4 regions of the Rhodopseudomonas sp. RCAM05734 genome follow, and region 1 is predicted to be linked to each of the others. Evidence: predicted binding sites of a transcription regulator. Region 1 holds the regulator's gene; each other region holds the start of a gene.

Region 1 (7,417 bases):
ATGCTGCGCGCCCGGGAAACGAAGGTCGCCTCCACGGGAACAAGGGCTCCGGCCCGTCCCGGCGACAACGGCGGATGGCGCTTCCGGATGGCGGCGACTACGACTCGACGCCGGCCTCGGCGGGGGTGAACTCGTAGACCGAGCTGCAGAACTCGCAGGTCACCACGACCTTGTCGTCCTTGACCATGTCGGCGCGGTCCTGCGGCGCGAAGTTGTTGAGCATCGCCGACACCGCCTCGCGCGAGCACGAGCACTTCGCCCGCAGCGGCAGCGACGAGAACACGCGGACGCCGCGCTCGTTGAACAGGCGGAACAGCAGCCGCTCGCCCGACAGGTCGGGATCGATCAGCTCGATATCTTCCACCGTCGCGATCAACGACTGGCCTTCCAGCCAGGCGTCATCCTCCGGCGGCACGTCGAGCTCGACGCCCTCCGGCGCATCGCCACCGGAGATATCGCGCTGCGCGCGCTCCGGCGCCTTCGGCAGGAACTGCAGCAGCATGCCGCCGGCGCGCCAGCGATGCATCGGTCCGTTCTCGCCGGTCCGCCATTCCTCGCCGACGGCGAGCCGCACGCGGGTCGGGATCTGCTCCGAGCGCGCAAAATATTCGTGTGCGGCGTCTTCGAGGTTGCCGCCGTCGAGCGCCACCAGGCCCTGATAGCGGCTCATATCCGGCCCCTGGTCGACGGTCATCGCCATGTGGCCTTTACCGAGCAATTGCCCGGTGGTGAGGCCGGGCACCAGTTTCTCGGCATCGAAGCGCGCATAGGCGCGGATGCGATCCGGCGCCTGGAAGTCGACGATCATCAGCGACACCGGACCATCGGTCTGGGTCTGCAGGATGAAGCGGCCGTCGAATTTCAGTGCGGAACCAAGCAGCGTGGTCAGCACGATCGCCTCGCCGAGCAGCTTTGCGACCGGTGCGGGGTAATCGTGCTTGTCGAGCAACTCGTCGAGCGCGGGGCCGAGCCTGGTCAGCCGGCCGCGCAGATCGAGCGGCGACACCTCGAACGGCAGCACCGCGTCATCGATCGGCACCGCGGAAGGCGCTCGGACGGGGGGATCAACGAGGATTCGGGATTCGGGGGATTGTGAGGTCATGGAGCCTATTTGGGGGCGATGGGGCCGGATCGAAAGGTTTTGCGGCGGGAAAAAGTGGCGCGTCTCTTCCTTCCCCTCTCCCCCAAGCAGCGCAGCTGCGCAGGCGGGAGAGGGTGGACGCGCGCCAGCGCGGCCGGGAGAGGGGGCCGCTTCTGCAGAGTGTGCGGCGTCGCCCCCTCTCCCGTCGCGGACTTCGTATAGCCGATGCTTCGCATCGGCGTTATTTCGAAAAACGGCGGCCGAAGGCCGCCTATGCCACCCTCTCCCACCTTCGCGCGGCTGCGCCGCGCGCGGGGGAGAGGGGACGATAGAACCGCACCGGCAAACAACTAGATCGGCTGTAGCTTCGCCTTACGCCACCGCGTTGAGGCACCAGGCCAGGATGCCCTTCTGGGCGTGGAGGCGGTTTTCGGCTTCGTCGAACACCACCGACTGCGGGCCGTCGATCACCTCGTCGGTGACCTCGTCGCCGCGATGCGCCGGTAAGCAGTGCATGAAGATGGCATCGGGCTTCGCCAGGCCCATCAGCCGTGCATTGACCTGGTAGGGCTTCAGCAGGTTGTGGCGGGTCTCGCCGTCCTTGTCGCCCATCGAGAACCAGGTGTCGGTGACCACGCAGTCGGCGTCGCGCACCGCGGCGTCGGGATCGGTGCCGAGCACGATCGGCGCGTTGGTCGCCTTGATCCAGTCGCGGAACGGCTTCTTCGGCGCGAGCTCCGGCGGCGTCGCCACGTTGAGCCTGAACTGGAAGCGCTCCGCCGCGTGCGCCCACGACATCAGCACGTTGTTGTCGTCGCCGGTCCAGGCGATGGTGCGGCCCTTGATCGGCCCGCGATGCTCCTCGAAGGTCATGACGTCGGCCATCACCTGGCAGGGGTGCGACTTCCGGGTCAGGCCGTTGATCACCGGCACGGTGGCAAATTCGGCCAACTCAAGCAGCGAGTCATGGCTGAGGATGCGGATCATGATGATGTCGACGAAGCGCGACAGCACGCGCGCGGTGTCGGCGATGGTCTCGCCGCGGCCGAGCTGCATTTCCGCGCCGGTCAGCATCACCACCTCGCCGCCGAGCTGACGCATGCCGACCTCGAACGACACACGGGTGCGGGTCGAGGGCTTCTCGAAGATCATCGCCAGGGTCTTGTTCTCGAGCGGCCGGTCACGCTTGTCGCTGCTCTTCAGCTTCGCCTTGATGGCAACGCTGGCATCGAGAATCTTTCGCAGTTCCGTGGTGGGCACCTCGTTGAGGTCGAGGAAATGCCGCAGCGCTTTGGTCATGACGCGGCTCCCTGCTGCTGCGCGGCAGACGGTGACAGCGCGACACAGGCGGTCTCGAGGCGCTGGATGGCCTCCTCGATTTCAGCCTCGTTGACGATCAGCGGCGGCAGGAAGCGCACCACGTTTTCGCCGGCGCCGACCGTCAGCAGTTTTGCGTCACGCAAAGCTGCCACCAGATCGCCCGACGGCACCACCGCCTTGAGGCCGATGAGCAGGCCTTCGCCGCGCACTTCGGAAATCACCGAGGGGAAGCTATCGACCGCCGACGCCAGCTTCTGCTTGAACAGCAGCGACATCCGGTTGACATGATCGAAGAAGCCCGGCTTCAGCATCACGTCCATCACCGCATTGGCCGCAGCCACCGCCAGCGGATTGCCGCCGAAGGTGGAGCCGTGTGAGCCCGGTGCCATGCCGGCCGCAGCTTCCGCGGTGGCCAGGCAGGCGCCGATCGGAAAGCCGCCGCCGAGCGCCTTGGCCAGCGACATGATGTCCGGCGTGACGCCAAATCGCTGATGGGCGAACAGCGACCCGGTGCGGCCCATGCCGGTCTGCACCTCGTCGAAGATCAGCAGGATGCCGCTCTCGTCGCAAAGCTCGCGCAATGCCCGGACGAACGCATGCGACGGCGCGCGGACGCCACCTTCGCCTTGCAGCGGCTCGATCAGGATGGCGGCGGTGTTGGGACCGACGGCCTTCTTGACGGCCTCGATGTCGCCGAACGGCATCTGGTCGAAACCCTCGAGCGGCTTGCCGTAGCCTTCGAGATATTTTGCAGCGCCGGTGGCGGCGAGCGTTCCGAGGGTACGGCCGTGGAACGCGCCTTCAAACGTGATGATGCGGGTTCGCTCGGGCTGGCCCTTGGAGAAATGATAGTGGCGCGCCATCTTGATCGCGCATTCCATCGCCTCGGCGCCGGAATTGGCGAAGAACACGTAGTCGGAAAAGCTCTCTTCGCACAGACGCGCGGCGAGACGCTCGCCGTCCGGGCTCTTGAACAGGTTCGACATGTGCCAGAGCTTGGTGGCCTGCTCCTGCAGGGCGGCGACCAGATGCGGATGGCAGTGACCGAGCGAATTCACCGCGACGCCGCTGGTGAAGTCGAGATAGCGCTCGCCGTTGATCGCGGTCAGCCAGACGCCCTCGCCCGAGGTGAAGGCGAGATCCGCCCTGGCAAATACCGGCAGCAAATGAGACGTGCTTGCGCTCTTGGTCATAACCAATCCGATCGGAACTTCGGGTGACTGGGCGAACGCGCCTGTGCGAGATCGGACAACCTACCCCGGAAACGAAACGTGCCGCCTTTCCAGGCGGCACGTGGGCATTATTCTATGGTGACGGCGGTGGCTGTCAACCTCGGCGCACCGCGGAAACCCCGTAGTATTCCGGTGACGGCCCCGACGATCGAGGCAACTATTGGAGTCCGGGTGCGTTTCCCTGATGACAGAATCGCACAAAAAACCGATTTCTCTGTTTTGCAAGCACAAGGATGTGGACGCGCGATGCCTGACTCTTGCGCCAGAGTCACGGCATATTGTAGCTTCTGATCTATCGGGTACGACATATCGTGCGCGATTGTGTTCCACTACGGTCCAGTGTTCGGCGTAAACGTCCGGTCGCAATTTTTGCGCCCGGCGAGCGCTAAGGGATTCGGACTGCAGGGATTTTTGTGACGCTGGAGTCGCTGCGCTGCCTGACATCGGCCGGCGCGACACGAAGGGAAGAGTGCGATGACGGTAATAACCTGGACCGACGATCGCGTCGAGCAACTGAAGAAGCTCTGGGAAGGCGGCCTGTCGGCCAGCCAGATCGCCGCAGAGCTCGGCAATGTGACGCGCAACGCGGTTATCGGCAAAGTCCACCGCCTCGGCCTGTCCGGCCGTGCCAAGAGCCCGACCTCGGCGGCGCCGCGTCCGCGCAAGGCGCGTCCGGCCCAGCACATGATGCGGGTTACGCGTCCGGTGGCCCGCGGCAACACCGCGCTGGCCCACGCCTTCGAAGTCGAAGTCGAGCCGGATCCGGTCACCTATGACAATGTGGTGCCGATGGCGCAGCGGCTGAGCCTGCTGCAGCTCAACGAGGCGACCTGCCACTGGCCGATCGGCGATCCCAGCAATCCGGAATTCTACTTCTGCGGCGGCAAGGCCCTGCAGAGCCTGCCCTATTGCGCGCACCACTCGCGCATCGCCTACCAGCCGGCAAGCGACCGCCGTCGGCAGGCACCGAAGCCGATCAGGTAGTCTGGTTTCCCGGACGCGGTGCGGCATCCTTTATGCCGCTCCGCAGATCCGGGATCCCGATTTCTTCTTTCCAGCAAACAACCGGGACCCCGGATCTGCGGCGCACCACGCCGCTCACGCGGCGCAGTGCACCGCGTCCGGGGAACACCGAAAATCTCCGAAGAAACTACTCCGCCGCCTTGTCGAAGCGGTCATCCAGCGCGTAGCCGGCGCCGCGGACGGTGCGGATCGGGTCCTGCTCGCCGCCGGGATTGAGCAGCTTGCGCAAGCGGCCGATGTGAACGTCCACGGTGCGCTCGTCGATGTAGATATCGCGCCCCCAGACGCTGTCGAGCAACTGCTCGCGGCTGAACACCCGGCCGGGATGCTCCAGAAAGAATTCGAGCAGCCGGTATTCGGTCGGACCGAGATCGATCGGTCGGCCGGAACGCGCGACGCGGCGCTTGTCGCGGTCGAGTTCGATGTCGCCGAACGCCAGCACGGTGGCAAGGCGCTCGGGCGATGCACGGCGCAACAGCCCCTTCACCCGCGCCAGCAGCTCCGGCACCGAGAACGGCTTGACGATGTAGTCGTCGGCGCCGGTGGCGAGACCGCGAACGCGTTCGCTCTCTTCGCCGCGCGCGGTGAGCATGATGATCGGCAACGCCTTGGTCTCGGGCCGCGCCCGCAGCCTTCGGCACAGCTCGATGCCGGACAGGCCGGGCAGCATCCAGTCCAGCACCACCAGGTCGGGCACGCTTTCCTTCAGCCTCGTATCGGCGTCATCGCCGCGCGCCACCGTCTCGACGTCATAGCCTTCGGCGTCGAGGTTGTAACGCAGCAGCGTGGTCAGCGCTTCTTCGTCCTCAACCACCAGAATGCGTGCGTTCATATGCGGTGTACCTTACGTATTGCCGGGAGCAGTGGCGAAGTTGGTCATGTCGCCCTTGGGGCGCTTATCGAGGATCTGCTGGCCCTCGATCATGTAGAACACGGTCTCGGCGATATTGGTGGCGTGATCGCCGATCCGCTCGATGTTTTTGGCGCAGAACATCAGATGGATGCAGAACGAGATGTTGCGCGGGTCTTCCATCATGTAGGTCAGCAGCTCGCGGAACAGCGAGGTGCAGATCGCGTCGATCTCCTCGTCGCCCTTCCACACCGCCATTGCTGCGGGCAGATCGTGCGCGGCATAGGCGTCGAGCACGGCCTTGACCTGCGACTGCACCAGATTGGTCATGTGCTCGAGGCCGCGGATCAGCTTCAGCGGATGGAAATCGCTGTCGAGCGCGTTGACGCGCTTGCCGATGTTCTTGGCGAGGTCGCCGATGCGCTCGACGTCGGTGGCGACGCGCATCGCACCGACGATCTCGCGCAGGTCGACCGCCATCGGCTGGCGCCGGGCAATGGTCAGCACCGCGCGCTCCTCGATGTCGCGCTGCATCTGGTCGATTTCCTGATCGGCGGCGACCACGCGCAAGCCGAGTTCGACGTCGCGCCGGACCAGCGCGTCGACGGAATCGGTGATCTGGCGCTCCGCCAGTCCGCCCATCTCGGCGACGAGCCGGGTCAGTTCCTGCAGGTCGCCGTCGAATGCCTTCGTCGTATGTTCAAAAGCCATAATCAATCCTCTCGCGCGATGCGCGTCAGCCGAAACGGCCAGTGATGTAATCCTGGGTGCGACGATCGGTCGGCGACGTAAAGATCTTGTTCGTGGGACCGAACTCGATCAGCTCGCCGAGATACATGAAGGCCGTGGAGTCGGAGACGCGCGCGGCCTGCTGCATGTTGTGCGTGACGATGGCGATGGTGTACTCGTCCTTCATCTCGTCGATCAGCTCCTCGATCTTCGCCGTCGAGATCGGATCCAGCGCCGAACACGGCTCGTCGAAGAGGATCACTTCCGGCCGCACCGCGATGGTGCGGGCGATGCACAGGCGCTGCTGCTGGCCGCCGGACAGGCTGAGCCCGGAGGCGTTGAGCTTGTCCTTGACCTCGTTCCACAGCGCGCCGCCGCGCAGCGCCTTCTCGACCCGGCCGTCCATCTCCGACTTGGAGATCTTCTCGTACAGGCGCACGCCGAAGGCGATGTTCTCGTAGATGGTCATCGGGAACGGGGTCGGCTTCTGGAACACCATGCCGACCCGGGCGCGCAGCAGATTGAGGTCGAGCTTGGGGTCGAGCACGTTCTGGCTGTCGAGCATGACCTGGCCCTCGGCGCGCTGGCCGGGGTAGAGGTCGTACATGCGGTTGAAGATGCGCAGCAGGGTCGACTTGCCGCAGCCCGACGGGCCGATGAAGGCCGTGACCTTGTTGGCGATCAGGTTGAGGTTGATATGCTTCAGCGCGTGATGCTCGCCGTAATAGAAATTGAGGTCGCGCACGCTGACCTTGGGCCGCTCGTCGCCCTGCACCGCCGAGGGCGGCACTGCAACGCCGGGAACGCTGGTGGAAATCGAAAGCTCACTCATTTGGTTGTCCTCTCGGCGCCGAGAATGCGTGCACCAATGTTCAGGGCAAGTACGGTCAAGGTAATGATCAGGGCGCCGCTCCAGGCGAGCTGCTTCCAGTATTCGTAGGGGCTTTGCACGAAGTTGTTGATGGTCACAGGCAGGTTGGCCATGGTCTTGGTGAGATCCAGGCTGAAGAACTGGTTGCTCAGCGCGGTGAACAGCAGCGGTGCCGTTTCGCCGGCGACGCGGGCCGTCGCCAGCAGTACGCCGGTGATGAGGCCGGCGCGGGCCGCACGATAGGCGATGCGGCGGATCACCAGCGAGCGCGGCAGGCCGAGCGCCGAGGCCGCCTCGCGCAGTGGGTTGGG
Region 2 (7,417 bases), 560 kb from region 1:
CAATGAGCGTATTGAGGACTGTTCTAGCTTGGCGTTCCTGGTAGCCAGTGAGGTCGGGAGCCCTGCCGCGTGAGAACTCACCAGCCAGGACGGCTTCGCGCAACAGCGGCCAGCTACCCTTCGGCAGACGGTCGGCCCGGGTCTCTTCCTCGCACCAGATTTCCATGCGCCGCTGAAGTTCGGCGGGTTCAAACAGCGATTCCATGAAACTCACCTGGTCGATGCAGCTAGACAGGAAGAACGTGCAGAATTCGACGAGGCCGGATTGTGTCAGGTTGCCGCGCCCGTCGAGGTCGCCGCGACGTGGCTCGTCGGCGGCTTGCAGGGCCGCCTTGTAGTTATCGACGGCACGGGCAAGTCCCCGAGACACGGACCAGAGGCTTGAGCCGATGCCCAGCTCTTTGAGGAATGCATGCGAATAGAGGCGTGCCACCCGACCGTTGCCATCCGCGAACGGGTGAATCCATAGCAGGCGGTGGTGCGAGGCTGCCACGCCGATGATCCGCTGGATCTTGGGGAGCTTTTGGTTGCCGTAGGCCGTGGCGAAGCGCTCAAGCAGTGGGGACAAATCCTCCGGGGCAGGGGGGATGTGACGGCCAACCTGGACAAGGATGTGCCTTAGGTCACCCGGGACGACCTTCTCTTGTCGGTCGGTTTTTGGATCTGAAACGACGAGCAACTCTTCCGGCAATTGCTGGCAGAATTCCTTGTGTACCCAACGGATGAACTCAACCGAGGTCGAAGGCTGGGGCGCTAGACCCCCATCGATCTTTTTCTGTACGTCGATGTGCGCCCGAGCTTCGAGCTGGAGGTTACGTTTTTCGGGTTCGGCGCTGTAGTCACCAGCCAAGGCGCGATCGATATCGATGGGGTGGGTATGGTGCCCCTCGATGAGGTTGCTGTAATAGCAGTTCATTGAGCGGACGAGGTCGCCGATGCCCTCCTGCATCACGGGGTGAAGGCGGCCTGCCAGGGCATTGCTCTTGGCAACCAGATCGGTGGCGAGGTCGGATAGGCGTTTACTCTCTTCAGGGAAGAGAGGCTCCATTGTGCTTGAAGTGGTCACTTTTGCCGCTTTCGTTGCCGGTTCTAATTTATATATATCAATGACTTATAATAACTAAGGCTCTTGGGATTGCCGGTTAGTTTGCCGGTTCCATTGCCGGTTGGCAACGGGATTTTCAAGGGATGCCACTGTGCGCGCCAGAGGGATGTGTATTGGAGGCAACAACCCTAGGGCGAGGGTGGCTGGTTTAGGAAATGGGTGGTTTGCTAACTCTGAGTGAGCAAAGACGCCCAATCTTAAACCGCTCGGCCAGTGTGGGAATGGCTGGGGTTGAGCACGCACTCCGAGCGTTGGATGCAGGCCCGGCCCTGAAGAGCTCGGCGGCGAGCGATAACGAACCCTCGCTCCCAGATGGGCGGCTCGTCAAGATAGGCTGCCTAAACGTGAGACTTTTGCCACAAATGGGGGTGCTTAAGTCACTGATTTAGCACGCGAACTAGCACGAAAATATTTTTGAATGGAATAGCATTAGTAATCTCAATAGGTTGGACGTTCCGCCATCCGTCTCATAACCTGAAGGTCATAGGTTCAAATCCTATCCCCGCAACCAACCTTTGTATTGAATTGAATGTCTTGACCCGCCTCTGGCGGGTTTTTTCATGCCCCGCGGGCTTTGCCCGCTCCACAGTTCCGCCCTCGTCGTCGCGGCTTTCTCGCGATATCGCTCCGTGGTCCGAAGCCATCCCTGTGGCTGAAGCGGCACCTGCCGTCGACCTATCGAGCGGCCGGCCACTTCTTCGATCTCGCCGACTATCTTTCGTTTCGCGCCAGTGCGGCGATGCAGGGGATCGCGCCTATCGCCGAAATAGGAATAGAGCGCAGAATGCGCTTCGCCGCTTTTTCAAATGACTGCCATCAGCGCATTCGTATCGGCGCCGTTCGAATCTTCTCGCTCATGCGGCCTCGATTGAAACCTTCCTGGCCTTTCCGGCAGCCTGACGCGCGCTGGGGAACCGGCGCGGAAGGTCGGCAATATGCTCCCCGCCTCGCTCTTGTTGTCGAATTGTCGCGGCTGTCATCCCAGCTTCAAGACAGTCGGGCACAGATTAACGCCTATTAACCGGCAGGGGCGTTATCAATGACCGATTTCACGATCAACCAAACAGGCGACAACGGCGGGCTTATAGAGCCGGCATCGCGGCCCAATCTCGACAAGGGGTTCAATCCCTTCACCATGATCCTGTTCTTCGGCATCCTGGCCGCGGGCGCGCTGTTTGTCGCCTACAGCATCTATGTCGACGTGCAGGCGACCGGTACCCGGGTCACCTCCTATCTGCCCTACCTGTTGCTGTTCGTGGCGCTGCTGATCGCGCTCGGCTTCGAATTCGTCAATGGTTTCCATGACACCGCCAATGCGGTGGCCACGGTGATCTACACCCACTCGCTGCCGGCCGAATTCGCCGTGATGTGGTCGGGCCTCTTCAATTTCCTCGGCGTGCTGTTCTCGACCGGCGCCGTCGCCTTCGGCATCGTCGCGCTGCTGCCGGTGGAATTGATCCTGCAGGTCGGCAGCTCCGCCGGTTTCGCCATGGTGTTCGCGCTGCTGATCGCCGCGATCATCTGGAACCTTGCGACCTGGTATTTCGGCCTGCCGGCCTCCAGCTCGCACACCCTGATCGGCTCGATCATCGGCGTCGGCGTCGCCAACGCATTGCTGCGCGGTCGTGACGGCACCTCCGGCGTGGACTGGGGCAAGGCCACCGAGATCGGCTACGCGCTGCTGCTGTCACCGCTGGTCGGCTTCGCCTGCGCCGCCGGCCTGCTGTTGCTGCTGAAGATGATCGTCCGCAATCCCGCGCTCTACGCTGCGCCGGAAGGCAACAAGACGCCGCCGCTCTGGATCCGCGGGTTGTTGATCCTGACCTGCACCGGCGTCAGCTTCGCGCACGGCTCCAACGACGGCCAGAAGGGCATGGGTCTGATCATGCTGGTTCTGATCGGCACCGTGCCGACCGCCTACGCGCTGAACCGCGCGTTGCCGGAATCCCAGGTGCAGCAGTTCCAGGTCAACTCGATTGCCGCCGCCAAGGTCGTCGCCGCCAAGGGCGCCGGCCACAGCATCATCGGCGATCCCCGCCCGGCGGTGACGCAGTACGTCTCGCAGCACAAGATCGTCGAGGGCACCTACCCGTCGCTGGCCGTGCTGGTGATCGATATCGGCAACCAGGTCCATACCTACGGCACGCTTGACAAGGTGCCAGCCGAATCCGTCGGCAATACCCGCAACGACATGTACCTCGCGTCAGAAGCGATCCGCTTCCTGATGAAGGACAAGGAAAACGACCTCAGCAAGGATGACGTCGGCGTGCTGAACACCTACAAGGGCTCGCTCGACTCCGCGACGAAGTTTATCCCGACCTGGGTGAAGATCGCGGTGGCCATCGCACTTGGGCTGGGCACCATGATCGGCTGGAAGCGGATCGTCGTTACCGTCGGCGAGAAGATCGGCAAGTCGCATCTGACCTACGCGCAGGGCGCCTCGGCGGAACTGGTGGCCGCGGCCACCATCGGCGCCGCCGACGTGTTCGGCCTGCCGGTCTCGACCACCCATGTGCTGTCTTCCGGCGTCGCCGGCACCATGGCGGCCAACGGCTCGGGCCTGCAGATGGCCACCATCCGCAACATGCTGGCGGCCTGGGTGCTGACGCTGCCGGCGGCGATCATCCTGTCGGGTGCATTGTACGTGCTGTTCTCGCGCCTGTTCTGAGGCCCTTCCCGGTTCGTCGATTGCCTTCGACGAACCGGGCCGACGATGGAAGAGAGACCGGACCGCACTCCGGTCTCTCATTCATGTCGAAGCGGGCGCCTGCTTGTCCAGATTTTCTCATCGCGTGCCCACGGACCGATTCAGCGGTCCGCTTGCGGACTGCCACCCGGAGCCATCCATGACCGACAAATCCATCGACGCCGATTTTGAAATGCAGCAGCGAATTCACGAGGAGATGCGCGATAGCTTCGATGAAGAGCTGGAGCTTGAGATCGACGATGATCGGCTCGATCTGCTGACCAACGAGTTCTCGGGGCACAGCGCGAAGGAGACGGTCGACAGGCGGGTCTATTTCAAGGAGCTGTTCCGCCTGCAGGGCGAGTTGGTCAAATTGCAGAGCTGGGTGCAGCTTAACAAGTTGAAGGTCGTGGTGATTTTCGAGGGGCGCGACTCTGCCGGCAAGGGCGGCGTTATCAAGCGCATCACCCAGCGGCTGAATCCGCGGGTCTGTCGCGTCGCTGCGCTGCCCGCGCCAAACGAGCGAGAGCGTACACAGTGGTATTTCCAGCGATATGTGTCGCATCTGCCGGCCGGTGGCGAGATCGTACTGTTCGACCGCAGACTGGTACAATCGCGCCGGCGTTGAGCGCGTGATGGGATTCTGCACCGAGAGCGATGTCGAGGAATTCTTCCGGTCGGTGCCGGAGTTCGAGCGCATGCTGGTGCGATCGGGGATCGTGCTGATCAAGTACTGGTTTTCCATCACCGACGAGGAACAGCATCTGCGTTTTACCATGCGCATCCACGATCCGTTGAAACAGTGGAAGCTGAGCCCGATGGACGTCGAGGCACGCAGCCGCTGGGAGCAGTACACCAAGGCGAAGGAAGCGATGCTCGAGCGTTGCCATATCGCGGAAGCGCCCTGGCATATCGTCCAGGCCGTCGACAAGAAAAAGGCGCGGCTGAATTGCATCGCGCACTTGCTCGAGCAGATTCCCTATAACGACGTGCCGCACGACCCGGTGCTGCTGCCGGCGCGCATTCACAATCCGGACTACCATCGCGGTCCGATTCCGCCGGATATGTACGTCGCTGACCGCTACTGAGCAGCGAACCTGACCGCTTTGGCGCGGCCGTCTCGGCCGTGTCTTCGTTCCTTCGTTTTCGGGCGGTATTGATCGTCGAAAATACTATGGTGTGGCAAGAAGGGGACTGAAATGGACGGCGAACATACGGAATTGGATGAGCTGCAGGCATCGTACAAGGCCTCGGTGGAGGCATGGATCGCCGCGATCCGGCGCGAGGAAGCGCTGGCATCGGGGAATCATTCCGTGACCGAGATCGATCTGTGGGAGAAGGCGCATTTCGAGGAAGACGAGACGCGCAATGCCGTGCTGGCTGCCAAGGAAAAATACGAAGACGCATTGCGCGCCAAGTTTTTCGGATTCTAACGCGCTGCATAGTCAGGGGGCGCCGCATTGCGGCGCCCTTCTGCTTTAGCGGGTCAGTAGTCGCGTTCGCGATGAACATCGTGCACTACGATGCCCATGCCTTGTTCGGGCAATTCGAGCCAGTCGCGTCGCTTCAGCGTCCGGCGGGTATCGTCCAGGCCGCTTTGCCAGTGCTCGCGCATCGAGGTCGCCGAGAATTCATGATCCTTGGAGTCGTTCTCATAGGCCTTCTGCTGATAGATGATTTGCAGGATGGTGATTTCCGGGAGGTCTGCCAATCGGTCGCGCAAATCGCGCTCATGCGCGCTGAGCTGGCCGTCCGGAATTTTTTGCAGCGCCTTGTAGAGATCGGCCTTCAGATTGTTCATCTGCTTGTAGACGTCGGTATTGTGCCGGGTGCGGGATGAATAGACGATGTCCTTGTGCCGTGCCAGAACCTCCTGGATATCGCGCGGGAGCATGCCGCGTGCGCTGAACAGGTCGACCTGGAATACCAGGGAGTTCAGTTTGTCATCCTGGTCCAGCAAATGCTGCAGCGGCGTGTTGGAGACGATTCCGCCATCCCAGAAATGATCGGTGCCGATCTTTACCATCGGCAAGGCAGGCGGCAATGCGCCGCTGGCCATCACATGTTCGGGCCCGATCACCTCGTTCTTGTTGTCGAAGTAGAGGAAATTGCCGCTGAGCACATTCACCGCGCCGACGGCGAAATGAACTTTACGCGAGTTGATGAGATCGAAGTCGACGAGCTCGAGCAACGTCTCACGCAGCGGTCCGGTATCGTAGTAGCTGGTCGCGGACTTTGCGCCCGCGGGGCTGAGCCACGGACCGACCTCATGCGGCTTGAAGAAGCCAGGCTGCCCCAGCGTCGTCGTCATGAACGAACTCGCCATGTTGCGCGCCTTGCGGTAGATGTCGCCGTCCGGCGTGTAGTGCCAGACCTTTCGCGCCGTGATGCGTTCCCAGAACGTCTGCAGCCTTTCGAGGCGCAGGGCCGGCGGGTTGCCTGCGATGATCGCAGAATTGATAGCTCCAATGGAGACGCCGCATACCCAGTCGGGCTCCATGCCGGCCTCGTGCAGCGCCTGATAGACGCCCGCCTGATAGGCGCCGAGCGCTCCGCCGCCCTGCAGCACAAGCGCCACGCGGTCGCAACGCTCGGGTCGCCAGCCGGTGACGGCGTCAACTTCTGTATCCGGTGTTCGTGCGTCCATGGTGATCCCTCGCTGCCATATTGATCGATGCCGGAGCACTACAATTCGGCGGCGATGACACGGTCGTGACAGGGCAGGGCGGTGATGCCGCATTGGCGAACGGCAGCTCGCTGCGTGTCATGCATCTGATGGAAATGTCTCATATCGGTGTCAAACGTCCTCGATACCAGTTGATCGAAATTGTCCTGCATTTCATTTGAGGTTTTGCCATGCTGTCCGGAAAATCCGCCATCGTCACCGGTTCGACCAGCGGTATCGGACTTGGCATCGCGCGTGGTCTTGCAGCAAACGGCGTCAACGTCATGTTGAACGGCTTCGGCGACGCAGCCGAGATCGAAGCGATTCGTAGCGAGATGGCCAACGGCCACAATATCAAGGTGCTCTACAGCGGCGCCGATATGTCGGACGACACGGCGATCGGCGAGATGGTCGCGCATGCCGAGCAAGAGTTCGGCGGCGTCGATATCCTGGTCAACAATGCCGGCATTCAATACGTCGCGCCGATCGAGGAGTTTCCGGTCGAGAAATGGAATGCCATTCTCGCGATCAACCTGTCGAGCGCGTTTCACACCACGCGCTGCGCCATTCCGGGCATGAAGAAGAAGTCCTGGGGGCGGATTGTCAACATCGCCTCGGCGCATGCCTTGGTGGCGTCGCCATTCAAGTCGGCCTATGTCGCGGCGAAGCACGGCATTGCCGGCCTGACCAAGACCGCGGCGCTGGAACTGGCCGAGCACGGCATCACTGTCAATGCGGTGTGCCCGGGCTACGTCATGACGCCGCTGGTCGAGAAGCAGATCCCCGAACAGGCCAAGGCGCGCGGCATCACCGAACAGCAGGTCATCACAGACGTGCTGCTCGCGGCACAACCGACCAAACGCTTTGTCACGGTCGAAGAACTGTCCGCTCTCGTCAATTTTCTCTGTACCGATGGCGCCCGCTCCATCACCGGCACGACAGTGCCCGTCGATGGTGGCTG
Region 3 (7,417 bases), 3.1 Mb from region 1:
ACACGCCCTGAAGGTCTGGGGCATGTCGCCGGAACTCGGTATTCTGGTCGGCACATTGGGCGCCGCGGCGCTCGGTGTCATCACCGGCCTCGTCGCCATCCGCCGACAGGGCATCTACTTCGCCATGATCACGCTGGCGCTGTCGCAGCCGTTGTACTTCGTCTATCTGCAGACGCCGTTTACCCACGGCGAGGACGGCATCCAGGGCATTCCCCAGGGCAAGCTGTTCGGCCTCTTCAATCTCGCCAATTCGACCACGCTCTATTACGTGATCCTCGCCGGCTTCCTGCTCGGCTTCCTGGTGATCTACCGCGCCATCAACTCGCCGTTCGGCGAGGTGCTGAAGGCGATCCGCGAGAACGAGCCGCGCGCCATCTCGCTGGGCTACAAGACCGATCAGTACAAGCTGCTGGCCTATATCCTGTCGGGCACGCTGGCGGGCTTTGCCGGTTCGCTGAAGGTGTTCGTGGCGCAGAACGCCTCATTGACCGACGTGCACTGGACCATGTCCGGTGAAATCGTGCTGATGACCCTGGTCGGCGGCCTCGGCACCATCTTCGGGCCGGTGGTCGGCGCCTTCGTAATCATCGCCATGCAGCAATATCTCGCCGGATTCGGCCAGTGGGTGACGGTGATCCAGGGCGTGATCTTCGTGGTCTGCGTGCTGACCTTCCGGCGCGGCGTGATTGGCGAGATCGCGCACTACTTCAAGCGCTCGCTGTAATCAGCAGCGTCCGCGCGCAGCGTCGGCTGGTTCGGCGCCACGCAAGCGCGTTCCTGCCGCGCTGTATGGCGGGGCCGTTCGTTGCACCGTGAAGCGGGGCGCATCGAGGTGCTTCACCGCGGTGCGACTTCCCGACCTTAATTGACCCGCACGGTTGCGAGAAACTTCTCCACCTCGATTTTGAGCCGGTTGCTTTCGCCGGACAGTTGCTGGGCCGAAGCCAGTACCTGCGACGAGGCCACGCCGGTCTCGCTGGCGCCGCGGCTCATTTCCACGATCTTGGCTGTGACTTCGCTGGCGCCCGCCGAGGCGCGCTCGACATTGCGGGCAATGTCGCCGGTGACGAGGTGCTGTTTCTCGACGGCGACCGCGCTGCTGCCGGCGATGTCCGCCAGCCGGTCGATGGTGGTGCCGATCGCCTTGATGGCCGACACCGAAATGTCGGTCGCCGTCTGCATGCCGCCGATCTGCTGCCGAATCTCGCCGGTGGCGGTGGCGGTCTGCGCCGCGAGGGTTTTGACTTCCTGGGCGACCACCGCGAAGCCCCGTCCGGATGCGCCGGCGCGGGCCGCTTCGATGGTCGCATTCAGCGCCAGCAGGTTGGTCTGCCGGGCGATCTTGGCGATGAGATCGACGACGTCGCCGATCTTCACGGCGGCCTCGGAAAGCGCATTGACCTTGGCGTCGGTCTCCTGCGCCTGCCGCACGGCTGCGCCGGCGATCTGCGTGGATTCCGTCATCTGCCGCCCGATCTCGTTGAACGACGAGGACATCTCGCCGGCCGCCGATGCGACCGAATGGACGCTGGAGGAGGCGTCCCGGGAAGCCAGGGTCACGTCATGGGAGAGTTCTTCGGTGACATGCGCGGTGGCCTTCAGCGTCACGGCCGTCGCTTCGAGTTCGGTCGAGGCCGAAGACACCGCGTTGATGATGTCGCCGACCGCGCTCTCGAAGGCGTCCGCGAGCCTATGCGTCTCCGCCTTGCGCCGTTCGTCGGCCATGCGATCCTGCCGGCTTTTCTCCTCAACCTGCTCGGCGGCACGTTCGGCGGCCTTGACCTTGAAGGATTCGACCGCCCGCGCCATCTCGCCGATTTCGTCGTTGCGACCGAGACCGGGCAGCACAAGGTCGAATCGGCCCGAGGCGAGCTGCTGCATGGCTTGCGTCATCCGGGAAATCGACTTCGCGATCCGCTGTCCGAAAATCAGCGCCAGCAATCCGATTCCAAGGATGGCGAATTTGATCGACGAGGACAGCAGGTCGCGTGTTTCGTCGGCATGGCGCGCCGCGGCCTCATAGCGATCAGTCGCGAATTTGCTGAGGATCAGCAAAGGCGGTCGGGTGCGCGCGAAAACGCTGGCAAAGTCCTCGGCTTCCTCATTGAGCGAACTCTGGCTGACCGAGTAGGCCATGAAGGCCTGTTCGTAGGTACGAACCAGCGCTGTCGTTTCCGCTTTCTGCTGTTCGCTCAGGTCTGACGACTTGAGGGCGGTTTCAAACTCGGCAACGCGCTCGCGCAGCCTGTCAAAATACTTGTCGTCGCCGCGCAGCGCGAAGTCCTTCTCGTTGATGCGCATGGCCAGGAACAGCATTGTCAGCCGCGGCTGGTCCAGCTCGGATAATCGCAGCTCCAGCCGGCGTGCGGCCGAGCCCAGCTTGCCCTGCAGCCCGTCCTTGTCGCTGAACCCGATGATCCGCTGCGCGGCAATGATGTTGTGAAAGCGCGTGGCATAGAGGTTCATGCCCGATCGCAGCGCTGAAATCTGCTGCGGCGCGTCGGTCTCCACCGCCTCCACCAGTTTCTCGGTTTCCGCGAGGTGGGACAGGGCCTGCTGCAGCACGTGGTCGTATCGGTCGACGAGTTTTTCAGTTGGTTTGCGGAGAAAATCCGCACCGATCTGTCCGGCTTCCGAATAGTTATCTGACAGGCTTGTGACATGGGAGCGCAGCAACACGCTGCTGTCGGCCTGTCGTTGCGCCTCGGTGCCGAAATGCAGGCCGGCAAGGCAGATCGCGCCTGTCAGGATAACGCCGGTGATGGCGAGCAAGGCGATCTGCAGGCGCAGGCCAATCCTGATGCGCGTGATGGAAAGCAGCCCGGCAAGCGATCGACGATTGTGTAGTGCGAACATTTGCAGTGGTCCTCTGACACCATGTCAGAGGCTTCTAGGCAGCGATTTCTGAATCAATTCGTAAAGGTATCGTGGTCCGCCAAACTGTTTATTTTCATTTTGGCGCGCAGCGTTTTGTGCATGTCACATTGATTGCAAAATGCCATTCGTGGCGTGCCGCGTTTGGCGTGTGTGCGGTCGTGTCCGGGCCAGCTCGCGCGTTCGCGGCAGCGCCGATTGCAGACGCGTTGGTGTCGACCGAGGCGCGGGGGCTGGTCCCGGACCATGTCCGACCCGACGTGCCGCCCGGGATTGTATGCGCCCGGTCATCCACCGTTTGGTGCCACAAAGCGGTGGATGACGCCCGCCAATTGCCCGGCGTGTCTCAAAATGCTTTATGACGCTCATGTGACGGGGTGCCGCCCGAGGCGGCGTCCTGCAGATTTTGACGCGAAATGGATTGATTGATGCTGCGCTGGTTCCGAAGCTTCTTGCCGCGTGAAGAGAGGTTTTTCGACCTGTTCGCCCGCCATTCGGTGACGGTGGTGCAAGGCGCCGAAGCGCTGCTGGGGATGCTGCGTGGCGGCGACGAAACGCCGGTGTTCTGCCAGCGCGTCAACCAGTTCGAGAACGACGCCGACGCCATCACCCGCGAGGTGCTCACCGCGGTGCGCCGCACCTTCATTACCCCGTTCGACCGCGTCGACATCAAGAACCTGATCACGTCGATGGACGATGCCATCGACCAGATGCAGCAGACCGCCAAGGCGGTGATCCTGTTCGAGGTGCGGCAGTTCGAGCCGCCCATGCGCGAGATCGGCACGCTGCTGGTGGAATGCGCCAACCTGGTCGGCCGCGCGCTGCCGCTGATGAAGAACATCGGCGAAAATGTCGGATTGCTGACAGCGATCACCGAAGAACTCGGCAAGCTCGAAGGCCGCGTCGACGACCTGCACGACATCGGCCTCAAGGAGCTGTTTCTCAAGCACCGCGAAGCCAACACCATGGATTTCATCGTCGGCGCCGAGATCTACAAGCATCTCGAGAAGGTCGCCGACCGCTTCGACGACGTGGCGAACGAGATCAACAGCATCGTCATCGAACAGGTCTAGGGCAGGGCTGCACAGTGGATGCCACGCTCGCCCTTCCGGTGCTGATCGGCCTTATCGCCATCGCACTGCTGTTCGACTTCCTCAACGGGTTGCACGACGCCGCCAACTCGATCGCCACCATCGTGTCGACCCGGGTGCTGCGGCCGCAATACGCCGTGCTGTGGGCGGCGTTCTTCAATTTTGTCGCTTTTGCCGTGTTCGGGCTGCACGTCGCCAACACCATCGGCACCGGAATCATCGATCCCCATGTGATCGATGCCTCGGTGATTTTCGGCGCGCTGATGGGCGCCATCGTCTGGAACGTGATCACCTGGGGGCTGGGGATTCCATCGAGTTCCTCGCATGCGCTGATCGGCGGCCTGCTGGGGGCCGGCCTCGCCAAGGCCGGCTTTGCCGCGGCCGAATGGGAAGGCCTGTCGATGGCTTTGCTGGCCATCGTGCTGTCGCCGGTGATCGGCTTCCTGCTGGCGCTGGTGCTGACCGCGATCGTCTCGTGGGCCTCGGTGCGCTCGACGCCGTTCGCGGTGGACCGCGCCTTTCGCATCCTGCAATTCGTCTCGGCCTCGCTGTATTCGCTTGGTCATGGCGGCAACGATGCGCAGAAGACCATGGGCATCATCGCCGTGCTGCTCTATTCGCAGGGCCATCTCGGCAGCGAATTTTCGGTGCCGTTCTGGGTGGTGATGGCCTGCCAGACCGCCATGGCGCTGGGCACGCTGATGGGCGGCTGGCGGATCGTGCGCACCATGGGCCTGCGCATCACCAAGCTGACACCGATGCAGGGATTTTGCGCCGAAACCGGCGGCGCCGCGACTTTGTTCGCGGCCACGTTTCTGGGCGTGCCGGTCTCGACCACCCACACCATCACCGGCGCCATCGTCGGCGTCGGCGCCGCCCGCCGCGTTTCCGCGGTGCGCTGGAACGTGGCCAGCTCCATCGTCTACGCCTGGGTGATCACCATCCCGGCGTCGGCGATCGTCGCGGCGCTGGCCTATTGGGCCGTGCAACTGGTGCATCTGCCGTTTTAGGGCTTTTTGTAGGATGGGTAGAGCGGAGGCGCGAAGCGCCGGAGCGAAACCCATCAACTTCTGCTGATGGGTTTCGCTGCGCTCTACCCATCCTACAATCCAGCGTTCAGCTCACCAGCTTGAGGCCGACGATGCCGGCGACGATCAGCCCGATGCAGGCGATCCGGGCGAAACTCGAGGGATCGCCGAACAGCACGATGCCGAGGATTGCGGTGCCGACAGCGCCGATCCCGGTCCACACCGCATAGGCGGTTCCCATGGGCAGGGTTTTCAGCGCCAGCGCCAGCATGCCGACCGACGCGGTCATGCTCGTTAGGGTCAGCACCGAGGGGATCAGCCTGGTAAAGCCCTCGGTGTATTTCAGCCCGACGGCCCAGCCGACCTCGAGCAACCCGGCAATCAACAGTAGAAACCACGCCATGACGGCCTCCGGAACAAGCAGGCCGTCCTGCGCATGAAGGAATGGAAGGTCGTCCTTCCCCGGCCTATATGAGGGCCAGCGCCGTTGCGCGCAACCCGGCCGTTTTCCCGCATTTTCCCTTGATTGCGCCCGCTTTCCCTGCCACAGGCAACTCCATGTCCGACATTGCCCTCACTGCCGAATCGCCCGCGCGCGCCCAGCTCGCCATGGAAGTGGCCCGACGCCGCACCTTCGCGATCATCTCCCATCCTGACGCCGGCAAGACCACGCTGACGGAAAAGCTGCTGCTGTTCGGCGGCGCCATCAACCTGGCCGGCCAGGTCCGCGCCAAGGGCGAGCGCCGCTCGACCCGGTCCGACTGGATGAAGATCGAACGCGACCGCGGCATCTCCGTGGTCACCTCGGTGATGACCTTCGAGTTCAACAACCTGGTGTTCAACCTGCTGGACACGCCGGGCCACGAGGACTTCTCCGAAGACACTTACCGGACCCTGACGGCGGTCGATTCCGCGGTCATGGTGATCGACGCCGCCAAGGGCATCGAGGCGCGCACCCTGAAGCTGATCGAGGTCTGCCGTCTGCGCGACATTCCGATCATCACCTTCATCAACAAGATGGACCGCGAGAGCCGCGACACCTTCGACCTGCTCGACGAGATCGAGAAGACGCTGGCGCTCGACACCACGCCGATGACCTGGCCGGTCGGCCGCGGCCGCGACTTCCTCGGCACCTACGACATTTCCACCGGCGGCATCCGCCTGCTGGAAGGCGGCGGCGCCAAGACCGGTGCGGCGGAGAATATTGCGGTGGCCGACCTCGCCGCGCGCCATCCCAATCTCGACGTCTCCGAGACCCTCGAGGAACTGTCGCTGGTCAAGGAAGCCGGCAAGGCGTTCGATCTCGAATCCTTCCGCGAAGGCCACATGACGCCGGTGTATTTCGGCTCGGCGCTCCGCAACTTCGGCGTCGGCGATCTCCTGGAAGGCCTCGGCAAGTTCGCGCCGCCGCCGCGCGCGCAGGATTCCAACCTGCGCAAGGTGGAAGCCAGCGAGCCCGCCATGTCGGCCTTCGTTTTCAAGATCCAGGCCAACATGGATCCGAACCACCGCGACCGCATCGCCTTTGCACGTCTCTGCTCGGGCAAGCTGACCCGCGGCATGAAGGCCAAGCTGGTGCGCACCGGCAAGAACATGTCGCTGTCGAGCCCGCAGTTCTTCTTCGCGCAGGATCGCGCGCTGGCCGACGAGGCCTTTGCCGGCGACGTGGTCGGCATTCCCAACCACGGTACCTTGCGGATCGGCGACACCCTGACCGAGGGCGAGGATCTCACCTTCGTCGGCGTGCCCTCGTTCGCGCCGGAAATCGTCCGTCGCGTCCGGCTCACCGACGCCATGAAAGCCAAGAAGCTGAAAGAAGCCTTGCAGCAGATGTCGGAAGAGGGCGTGGTACAGGTGTTCCGCCCGCGCGACGGCGCGCCGGCCCTGGTCGGCGTGGTCGGCATGCTGCAGCTCGACGTGCTGAAGGCGCGATTGCAGGCTGAGTATCAGTTGCCGGTGGACTTCGAGATTTCCGAATTCTCGCTGGCGCGCTGGATTTCATCCGACGACCGCAAGAAGCTCGATACGTTCGTCAGCAACAACTCGTCGGGCGTCGCCGACGACGTGGACGGCGATCCGGTGTTCCTGGCCAAGAACGAGTTCTACCTGAACTACACCCGCGAACGCGCCGAAGGCATAGTGTTCTCGGATATCAAAGACGTGAAGAAGAAGGCGTGAGGCGACGCTGTTAATGGCAGAGATCGCGCGCGGAATATCGCCCGCTCTCCACTGTCATCACCCGCGAAAGCGGGTGATCCAGTAACCACAAACGTCGCGGTGCTATCATTGATGCCGGAGTGTACTGGATCGCCCGGTCCTGACGCGCAATTGCGCGCCTGGCCGGGCGATGTCAGTTGTGGTCGCGGCCCACGTCATCCCGCTTAGAACGACGTGAACAAGCAGGCGTAGAGCGATACTCTCCGC
Region 4 (7,417 bases), 1.1 Mb from region 1:
AAGATCTGGTCGATGGGCCTGGTCGTCCTGCTGGCGTCCAGCGCCTCGCTGCTGTTCGTCGTGCAGGGCTTTCTCGCCGTCCCGATCCAGGGATCGATGCTGCTGTTTCTGCTCGGCGCAACGCTGCAGCTGTTCGCCACCACCTGCATGGGCATCTTCCTGGCGACCATGGCCGGCACGATGCCGCAGTTCGGCCTGCTGCTGATGCTGATCCTGCTGCCGCTGCAGGCGCTGTCCGGCGCCATGACGCCGCGCGAGAGCATGCCGGAGGTCATCCAGTACATCATGCTCGCGGCGCCCAATACGCACTTCGTGATCATGGCACAGGCGATCCTGTTCCGCGGCGCAGGCCTCGACGTGGTGTGGCCACAGCTCGCCGCGCTGTTCGGCATCGGCGGCATCCTGTTCTTTTTTTCGCTGCGGCGGTTCAGGCAATTTCTGCAATGAGGATCGGGCGCGTGGCGACACGCCCATTGCGCGAAACAGATAGCCGCCCCAAGCGACGGCTATGCGGATTCACTCCGCTCTAGAAGTGCTGCGACAGCACCGGGCCAGTCCTGGCGTCCGGCTTCGGCGGAATCTGCACCGACCACAGCGCGCGGCCATCGACGTCTTTCAGCGTGACTGTCATCGCTTCGGTGCCGCCGTCGATGCTGACATGGCCGAAGAACTGCAGCCCGAAGCAGGGCGCCAGGTTCTCGCCCTGGGTCGCGCTGCAGCCCTTTTCGTATCTCACTTCGGGCCCGAACGTATTGTCGAGCTCGCCGGGAGCCCAGGTTCCGGCGTGCAGCGGCCCGGAGACGAATTCCCAGAACGGCGCGAAGTCCTGGAAGACCGCGCGGTTCGGATCGTAGTAATGCGCGGCGGTGTAGTGCATGTCCGCGGTCAGCCAGACGGTGTTCACGACACCGGCGTGTTTGATGAACGACAGGAGATCCGCGATCTCGTGCTCGCGCCGTGACGGCGGCCCGTCGCCGAGCGCGATGGCGTCGAGGCTGATCAGCCCGATCGGCAGGTCCGCGGCGATCACTTTCCACGTTGCATTCGACGCCGCCAGTTCGCGCTTCAGCCACGCCAGTTGCACCGGACCGAGGATGAAGGCCGGATCCCGCTCGTCGCCCTTGTTCCAGGTGGAGTCGCGATAGGAGCGCATGTCGAGCAGAAACACGTCGAGCAGCGGGCCGTATTCGACCTTGCGATAGACCCGACCGCCCTGCTCCGGCTGCCCTCGCATCGGGATGAATTCGTGGAAGGCCTGACGCGCGCGTGACACCAGTCGCGAGACGCCGTGCTCGTCGTAGCCGCTCTCGTCGACCGATCCGATCGGCGACCAGTCGTTGGTGACCTCGTGGTCGTCCCATTGCGCGAGGATCGGAATCTGCGCGTTGAAGGCACGCAGGTTGTCGTCGAGCAGGTTGTATTTGTAGTTGCCGCGGAACTGCGCGAGGCTATGGGCCACGACGGATTTTTCCTCCGTCACAATATTCCGCCAGATGCCGCCGTCCGGCAGCTTCAGTTCGGCCTCGATCGGGCAATCCGCATAGATGTGATCGCCGGAATGGATGAAGAAGTCCGGCCGGTTGTCCAGCATGGTGCGGTAGCTGCGCAGGCCGCCGCGGGCGGGATCGATGCCCCAGCCCTGCCCCACCGTATCGCCCGACCACACGAACGAGATCGACCGCATCACGGCAGGCGCGGTCCTGAAATGCCCGACCTGCGTTTCGCCGGCGAAACGACCGTCCGCGATGTCGTCGAATCGCACGCGATAGAAAATGTCCTGGCCGGGCGGCAACCCGTCGAGCAGCAGCTTGGCGGTGAAATCGCTCTCGGGCAGTGCATCGACCCGGCGCGAGCCGAGGATATTGTGGAAGCTCTCGGTGGTGGCGTAGTCGACCTGCATGCACGCGGCGCGGTCGGCGCGCGCCCAGACCACGGCCTTGTCGCTCGAGACGTCGCCGGACTGCAGGCCGCAACTGATGTTGGGGCGGTCCGCCGCGCGGCTGAGAAACGGCGCGGCGATGCAGCCGATCCCGGCCAGCGCGGCCGATGAGGCCGAACGCGACAGGAACTGGCGTCGTGTCGGCCTTGCATAGCTGGATATCGTTGCGACCATGGCACCCCGTCGAATCGCGGCGGAGCATGCCCATGGCAGTTGACCGGCAGCCGAAGGATTTGCGACAGGCCGGTGACCTGACGGCAGCGCCAAAACGCCGGCCGGCTCCAGCAGGGCCGGACGGCCCCCCTTCAGCTTGCCCCGCTGCCACGCCATCGCGGAGACATGTTCGGCTTGCATACAGCCTGAGGCTGCCATAATGCGGCGCCGACAGTTCCCAAACATCTTTTCCGGCGGATAGAGGCCTGCGGGCTGGCTTAGTCACCTATTCGTCATGTAACCCAGCGAGACAGATCGCCTCGGACACATTCGGTGGACACATGGACTATTTCAAACGCTTCAATTTCCTGTTCGCGATGCCGACCTTCGACGCGGACGATCTCGAGGGCGTCCGCCTGAACCAGATCGTCGACGAGATCGAGCGATCCGGCTTCGAGGTGGTCAAAGCCCGCAAGCTGGAGGACGCCGCCATCGCGGTGCAGACCGACGCCGCGATCGGGTGCATGGTGGTCGATTGGGGCAAGAAGGGCCTGGAAGGCAAGACGGCGGCGCTGATCAACCTGATGCGGCGACGCGGCCTCGACTTCCCCATCATCCTGCTGATTCGCCGCAAGCGGTTCGAGGACGTGCCGGTCGAGGTGCTCGACTTCATCGACGGCTATATCTTCCTGTCGGAGGAGACGCCGCCGTTCATCGCCAAGAACCTCATCAGCCGCATGAAGCAGTATGCCGAGACGCTGAAGACGCCGTTCTTCGGCGCGCTGGTCGACTATGCCGAGGAAGGCAACCAGCTATGGACCTGCCCCGGCCACAACGGCGGCGTGTTCTACAGCCGCAGCCCGATCGGACGGGTGTTCATGGAGCATCTCGGCGAAGCCGTGTTCCGCGACGACCTCGACAACTCGGTGCTCGATCTCGGCGACCTCCTGACCCATGAAGGCCCCGCGCTGCAGGCGCAGAAAGAGGCCGCAAAAATCTTCGGCGCGGAAAAGACCTATTTCGTGCTCAACGGGACCTCGACCTCCAACAAGGTGGCCCTGTCCGCCCTGGTGACCGACGGCGATCTGGTGCTGTTCGATCGCAACAACCACAAGGCCGCCCTGCATGGCGCGCTGATGATCTGCGGCGGCGTGCCGATCTATGTGCCCACCGTGCGCAATCCCTGGGGGCTGATCGGCCCGATGAACTGGGAGGCCTTTGAAGAGGAGGCCCTGCGCGAGCGCATCCGCGTCAATCCGCTGGTGACCGACAAGGATGCCTGGAAACGTCCGCGCCCGTTCCGCGTGGCGGTGATCGAACAATGCACGTATGACGGCACCATCTACAGCGCCGAGATGATCATCAAGCGCATCGGCCATCTCTGCGATTACATCCTGTTCGACGAGGCCTGGGCGGGCTTCATGAAGTTCCACCCGCTCTATGCCGGCCGCTTCGCCATGGGCCTCGGCGATCTCGGCCCGGACTCGCCGGGCATCATCGCCACCCAGTCGACCCACAAGCAGCTCGCGAGCTTTTCGCAGGCGTCGCAGATCCACATGAAGGACCGCCACATCCGCGGTCAGAAGCGCCGGGTGGAGCATCGCCGCTTCAACGAGAGCTTCATGCAGCACGCCTCGACGTCTCCCTTTTATCCGCTGTTCGCCTCGCTCGACGTCGGCGCGCAGATGATGAAGGGCCGCTCGGGCGAAGTGCTGTGGGACGACACGATCCGTCTGGGCATCGAACTGCGCAAGAAGATCCGCGCCGTCCGCCGCGAGTTCGAGGAGAAGGAGGCGCGCCCCGAGCGGCGCTGGTTCTTCGAACCCTTCGTGCCCGAGCGCGTCGCTATACCCGACGCGGCCCACGAAGGCGGCGTGCATGATGTGCCGTGGGAGAGCGTCAGCACCGACCAGCTGGCGACCAACCCGTCCTATTGGCAACTGGCGCCGGATGCCGCCTGGCACGGCTTCCCGGGCATGGCGGCCGGCTTCGCTATGACCGATCCGAACAAGCTGACGCTGCTGACCCCAGGTTTCGATCGCGCCACCGGCGGTTACGCCGAACACGGCATCCCCGCGCCGGTGGTGGCGCAGTTCTTGCGCGAAAACCGTATCGTCCCGGAAAAGAACGACCTCAACTCGCTGCTGTTCCTGCTGACGCCGGGCGTCGAGGCCAGCAAGGCCGGCACGCTGATATCGGGCCTTGTCGCCTTCAAAAAACTGCACGACGACAACGCGCTGCTGGAAGAGGCCATCCCCGAATTCGCGCGGCGCCGGCCGGCGCGCTACGCCGGCGTCCGGCTGCGCGACCTGTGCGGGGAGATGCACAGCTTCTTCCGCAATGCCGATGTCAGCGTGCTGCAGGCCAGGCAATTCGCCTCCGAGCATCTGCCGGAAATCGCGATGTCGCCGCATGACGCTGCGCGCGTGCTGGTGCGTAACGATGTCGACTACCTGCCGATCGACGAGATCGCCGGCCGCATCGCGACCACGCCTTTCGTGGTCTACCCGCCGGGCATCGCGACGATCGTGCCGGGCGAGCGCCTCAGCGCGCGGGCGCAGCCGATGATCGACTATCTCAAGATGTTCGAGACGTCGTTCAATACGTTCCCCGGCTTCGACGTGGAAATCCAGGGCATTTACCGCAAGGTAGAGGCGAACGGCCGCATCCGTCTTTACACTTACGTCGCCAGCGAATAGCGAAGCGCGTATGGACACCACAATACCCAGCGAAAACAGTCCCCCGATTGTCGTGCGGCCGTCCCGCGACACGGATGTCGAGGCCATGCTGGCGATCTACCGTCGCCATATCCGCCAAGGCATCGACGAAGGCGTGAGCGACGGCGAGACGCCGCAGCCCGACGACCTGCGCGACCGCCGCAAGAACCTGAAGAGCCGCCGCTTCCCGCATCTGGTGGCGACGCGGGGCGGCGAAGTCGTCGGCTATGCCTATGTGGTGCTGTTCCGCAAGCGACCGGCCTATCGCTTCACCGTCAAGCACTCGATCTATATCCATGACGAGCATGTCGGCCACGGCATCGGGCAACGCCTGATGCGGGAGCTGATCGACGTCTGCGCCGCGGCGGGCTTCCGGCAGATGATCGGTTACATCGATGCCGACAACACCGCCTCGCTCGGGCTGCACGACAAGTTCGGCTTCGCCAGGGTAGGATTGCTGCCGGGCATTGCCTATCGACACGGCCGCTGGGCCGATACGATCATGGTCCAGCGCTCGCTTGCCACCGGCTCCACGACACCTCCGCCCGTGCCGCTGTTCGGACGGTGACCTGCGCAGTGGGCCCGGCACGATCTCCGGCGGTCGAATCTGAAATGCCGTATCCCCGGTATTTGCGATAGACTTTGATGACAGGCTCCCTGGCATGATCGATTCAGAACTCACAGGCCGCATCTCGGTTCACGCCCTCCACCTTGGCGACCGGATCAACACGTCGGGCTACGAGGGCGATATCATTTCAGCGAATCCCCTTGCCGTTCGTGCCGGGGCGCGCGGCGCGGCGATTCTCTTCCGCTATGGCGTTGCGGTTCTGGTGGGCCTGACCGCCGCAGAAGAGGCTGCCTTTCTCGATTCCGTCGCTGGCCGGATCCTGGGCCGGATCGGACAGGCAGAGGAAGAAAGCACGACCGTCGAGATCGCCGGCGGCGCAGACGACCAGATCGCCGCAGGCGGCCCGATCAAACTTGGCGACATGTCGTCGCCGCGAATCCTGATCGTCGCAGACGTGCTGGCCAAGAGCGTTGCGCTGGCCAGCGACGAGCGCGAGGTGACCAAGGTCTTCGGCATTATCGAACCCTTTGCCGCCGAACTGGCCACCCGCGGACGAACCCGCCGCAATCGAACCGAGATCCTGAAACTGATCGGCAACGCCTTGCTGGTGCAGCACCGGGTATCCGGTCGCGTTGCGGTGGCGGAGAAGCCCGACGCGTTGTGGGATCGCCCCGATCTGGAGCGGCTCTATGCCCGGCTGGAAGACGAGTACGAGTTGAAGGAGCGGGTCGAAACGCTCGATCGAAAGGTCGCGGTCATTGCCGAGACGGCAGAGACATTGGCTGATATCATCGACACCCGACGCTCGCTTCGACTGGAACTCATCGTCGTGATCCTCATCGCGATCGAAATCGCCACAAGCTTCTACCAGATTTTCCTTGGCAAGGGCGCGCATTAGGCCAGCGCAGCAAACCGATCAACGGCCGGACGATGACGCCCCTGGGTCATGGCAGGTTCGGCTTTCCGCCGTCGATCTTCATGCCGTCGATCTTGGCGCGGAAGGCTTCGGCGTCGCCGAAATCGGCAAAGCCCTGGTAATACGGGTGGGGACCGAGCACGCGGCGGGCATGTTTGATCGGACACCAGTACACCTCGGTACGCGCGGCCACCTCGCGTGCAAAGGCAAGGACGCCGTTGCCATAGGAGCAATAGGCGCAATTGATTTTTTCGAGGATGTTGAGATAGGCCAGATGGTGGCGGTCGAACACCAGGTAATCGCGGCGCCGCACCTTCGATATCTTGTAGACCGGAAAGCAGATCGCCTGGTAGGCCATCACGAACAGGTCCAGCACCACGAACGGGATGATCAGCGAATAGATCACCGGCGCGGTCAGCACCACCAAGGGGTTGGCATTGCGGATGTAGCGCGCCAGGTTGACCTTGATGGCGCGCTGAACCGCCAGCACATCGTCAGCGAACACGATCTTGCTGTTCTCGATCCGGTAGCGCAGCGCCTCCCGGCGCTTGGTCAGCTCGACCTCGATCTCGGCCTCGACGGCCCGCAATTTTTCCATCAGCACGTCGATTTGTGGTGGCATCGGAATTCCTTGGCTCGGAGCTGGCCGCAAGGGCTCACGGAACCGGGTCGGATGCAAGCGACCTCGCACCCCACTCAGTTGTCATCGCCCGCGAAAGCGGGCGATGACAACTGAGTGGGGGTGTCATTCCGCGCCAGGAATCTCTAAATTGCGGCCATGCCGAAAACATCAGAACAGACCGCCGCCACCGCCTCGACCCCCGCCAGCATTCCCGGCAAGGGCGACCATGTCTTCCTGGTCGACGGCTCAGGCTATATTTTCCGCGCCTACCACGCGCTGCCGCCGCTCAACCGCAAGTCCGACGGGCTGCAGGTCAATGCCGTGCTGGGCTTCTGCAACATGCTGTGGAAGCTGCTGCGCGACATGCCGCCGGACAACCGGCCGACCCATCTGGCGGTCATTTTCGACAAGTCGGAAGTCACGTTCCGCAACAAGCTGTATCCGGAATACAAGGCGCACCGGCCGCCGGCGCCCGACGACCTGATCCCGCAATTCGCGCTGA

What was found. Region 1 encodes PhoB, which activates phosphate uptake and scavenging genes when phosphate is short. Its sites were predicted from a motif close to TGTCATNNANCTGTCAT; they were not measured.
Region 2: a site for PhoB is predicted at 2,080-2,096, ahead of ACUXVA_RS02065 (inorganic phosphate transporter). Genes of this name have one in related genera too.
Region 3: a site for PhoB is predicted at 3,233-3,249, ahead of ACUXVA_RS19285 (DUF47 domain-containing protein). Genes of this name have one in related genera too.
Region 4: a site for PhoB is predicted at 2,373-2,389, ahead of ACUXVA_RS09730 (Orn/Lys/Arg family decarboxylase). Genes of this name have one in related genera too.

The regions. Positions count from the first base shown of each region.
Region 1 is NZ_CP199742.1:948,625-956,041, forward strand. It holds gene ACUXVA_RS04665 (Hsp33 family molecular chaperone) at 98-1,102, opposite strand; gene argF (ornithine carbamoyltransferase) at 1,454-2,380, opposite strand; gene ACUXVA_RS04675 (aspartate aminotransferase family protein) at 2,377-3,594, opposite strand; gene ACUXVA_RS04680 (GcrA family cell cycle regulator) at 4,108-4,617, shown strand; gene phoB (phosphate regulon transcriptional regulator PhoB) at 4,784-5,488, opposite strand; gene phoU (phosphate signaling complex protein PhoU) at 5,501-6,217, opposite strand; gene pstB (phosphate ABC transporter ATP-binding protein PstB) at 6,243-7,067, opposite strand; gene pstA (phosphate ABC transporter permease PstA) at 7,064-7,417, opposite strand, start outside.
Region 2 is NZ_CP199742.1:390,648-398,064, reverse strand. It holds gene ACUXVA_RS02070 (Fic family protein) at 1-1,066, opposite strand, end outside; gene ACUXVA_RS02065 (inorganic phosphate transporter) at 2,145-3,773, shown strand; partial or broken gene ppk2 (polyphosphate kinase 2) at 3,952-4,879, shown strand; gene ACUXVA_RS02055 (hypothetical protein) at 4,991-5,224, shown strand; gene ACUXVA_RS02050 (patatin-like phospholipase family protein) at 5,278-6,438, opposite strand; gene ACUXVA_RS02045 (hypothetical protein) at 6,459-6,638, shown strand; gene ACUXVA_RS02040 (3-hydroxybutyrate dehydrogenase) at 6,648-7,417, shown strand, end outside.
Region 3 is NZ_CP199742.1:4,089,901-4,097,317, forward strand. It holds gene ACUXVA_RS19275 (branched-chain amino acid ABC transporter permease) at 1-724, shown strand, start outside; gene ACUXVA_RS19280 (methyl-accepting chemotaxis protein) at 862-2,856, opposite strand; gene ACUXVA_RS19285 (DUF47 domain-containing protein) at 3,303-3,947, shown strand; gene ACUXVA_RS19290 (inorganic phosphate transporter) at 3,962-4,975, shown strand; gene sugE (quaternary ammonium compound efflux SMR transporter SugE) at 5,082-5,396, opposite strand; gene ACUXVA_RS19300 (peptide chain release factor 3) at 5,552-7,171, shown strand.
Region 4 is NZ_CP199742.1:2,040,156-2,047,572, reverse strand. It holds gene ACUXVA_RS09740 (ABC transporter permease) at 1-447, shown strand, start outside; gene ACUXVA_RS09735 (alkaline phosphatase D family protein) at 527-2,113, opposite strand; gene ACUXVA_RS09730 (Orn/Lys/Arg family decarboxylase) at 2,434-4,791, shown strand; gene ACUXVA_RS09725 (GNAT family N-acetyltransferase) at 4,802-5,377, shown strand; gene ACUXVA_RS09720 (RMD1 family protein) at 5,472-6,275, shown strand; gene ACUXVA_RS09715 (hypothetical protein) at 6,322-6,915, opposite strand; gene polA (DNA polymerase I) at 7,072-7,417, shown strand, end outside.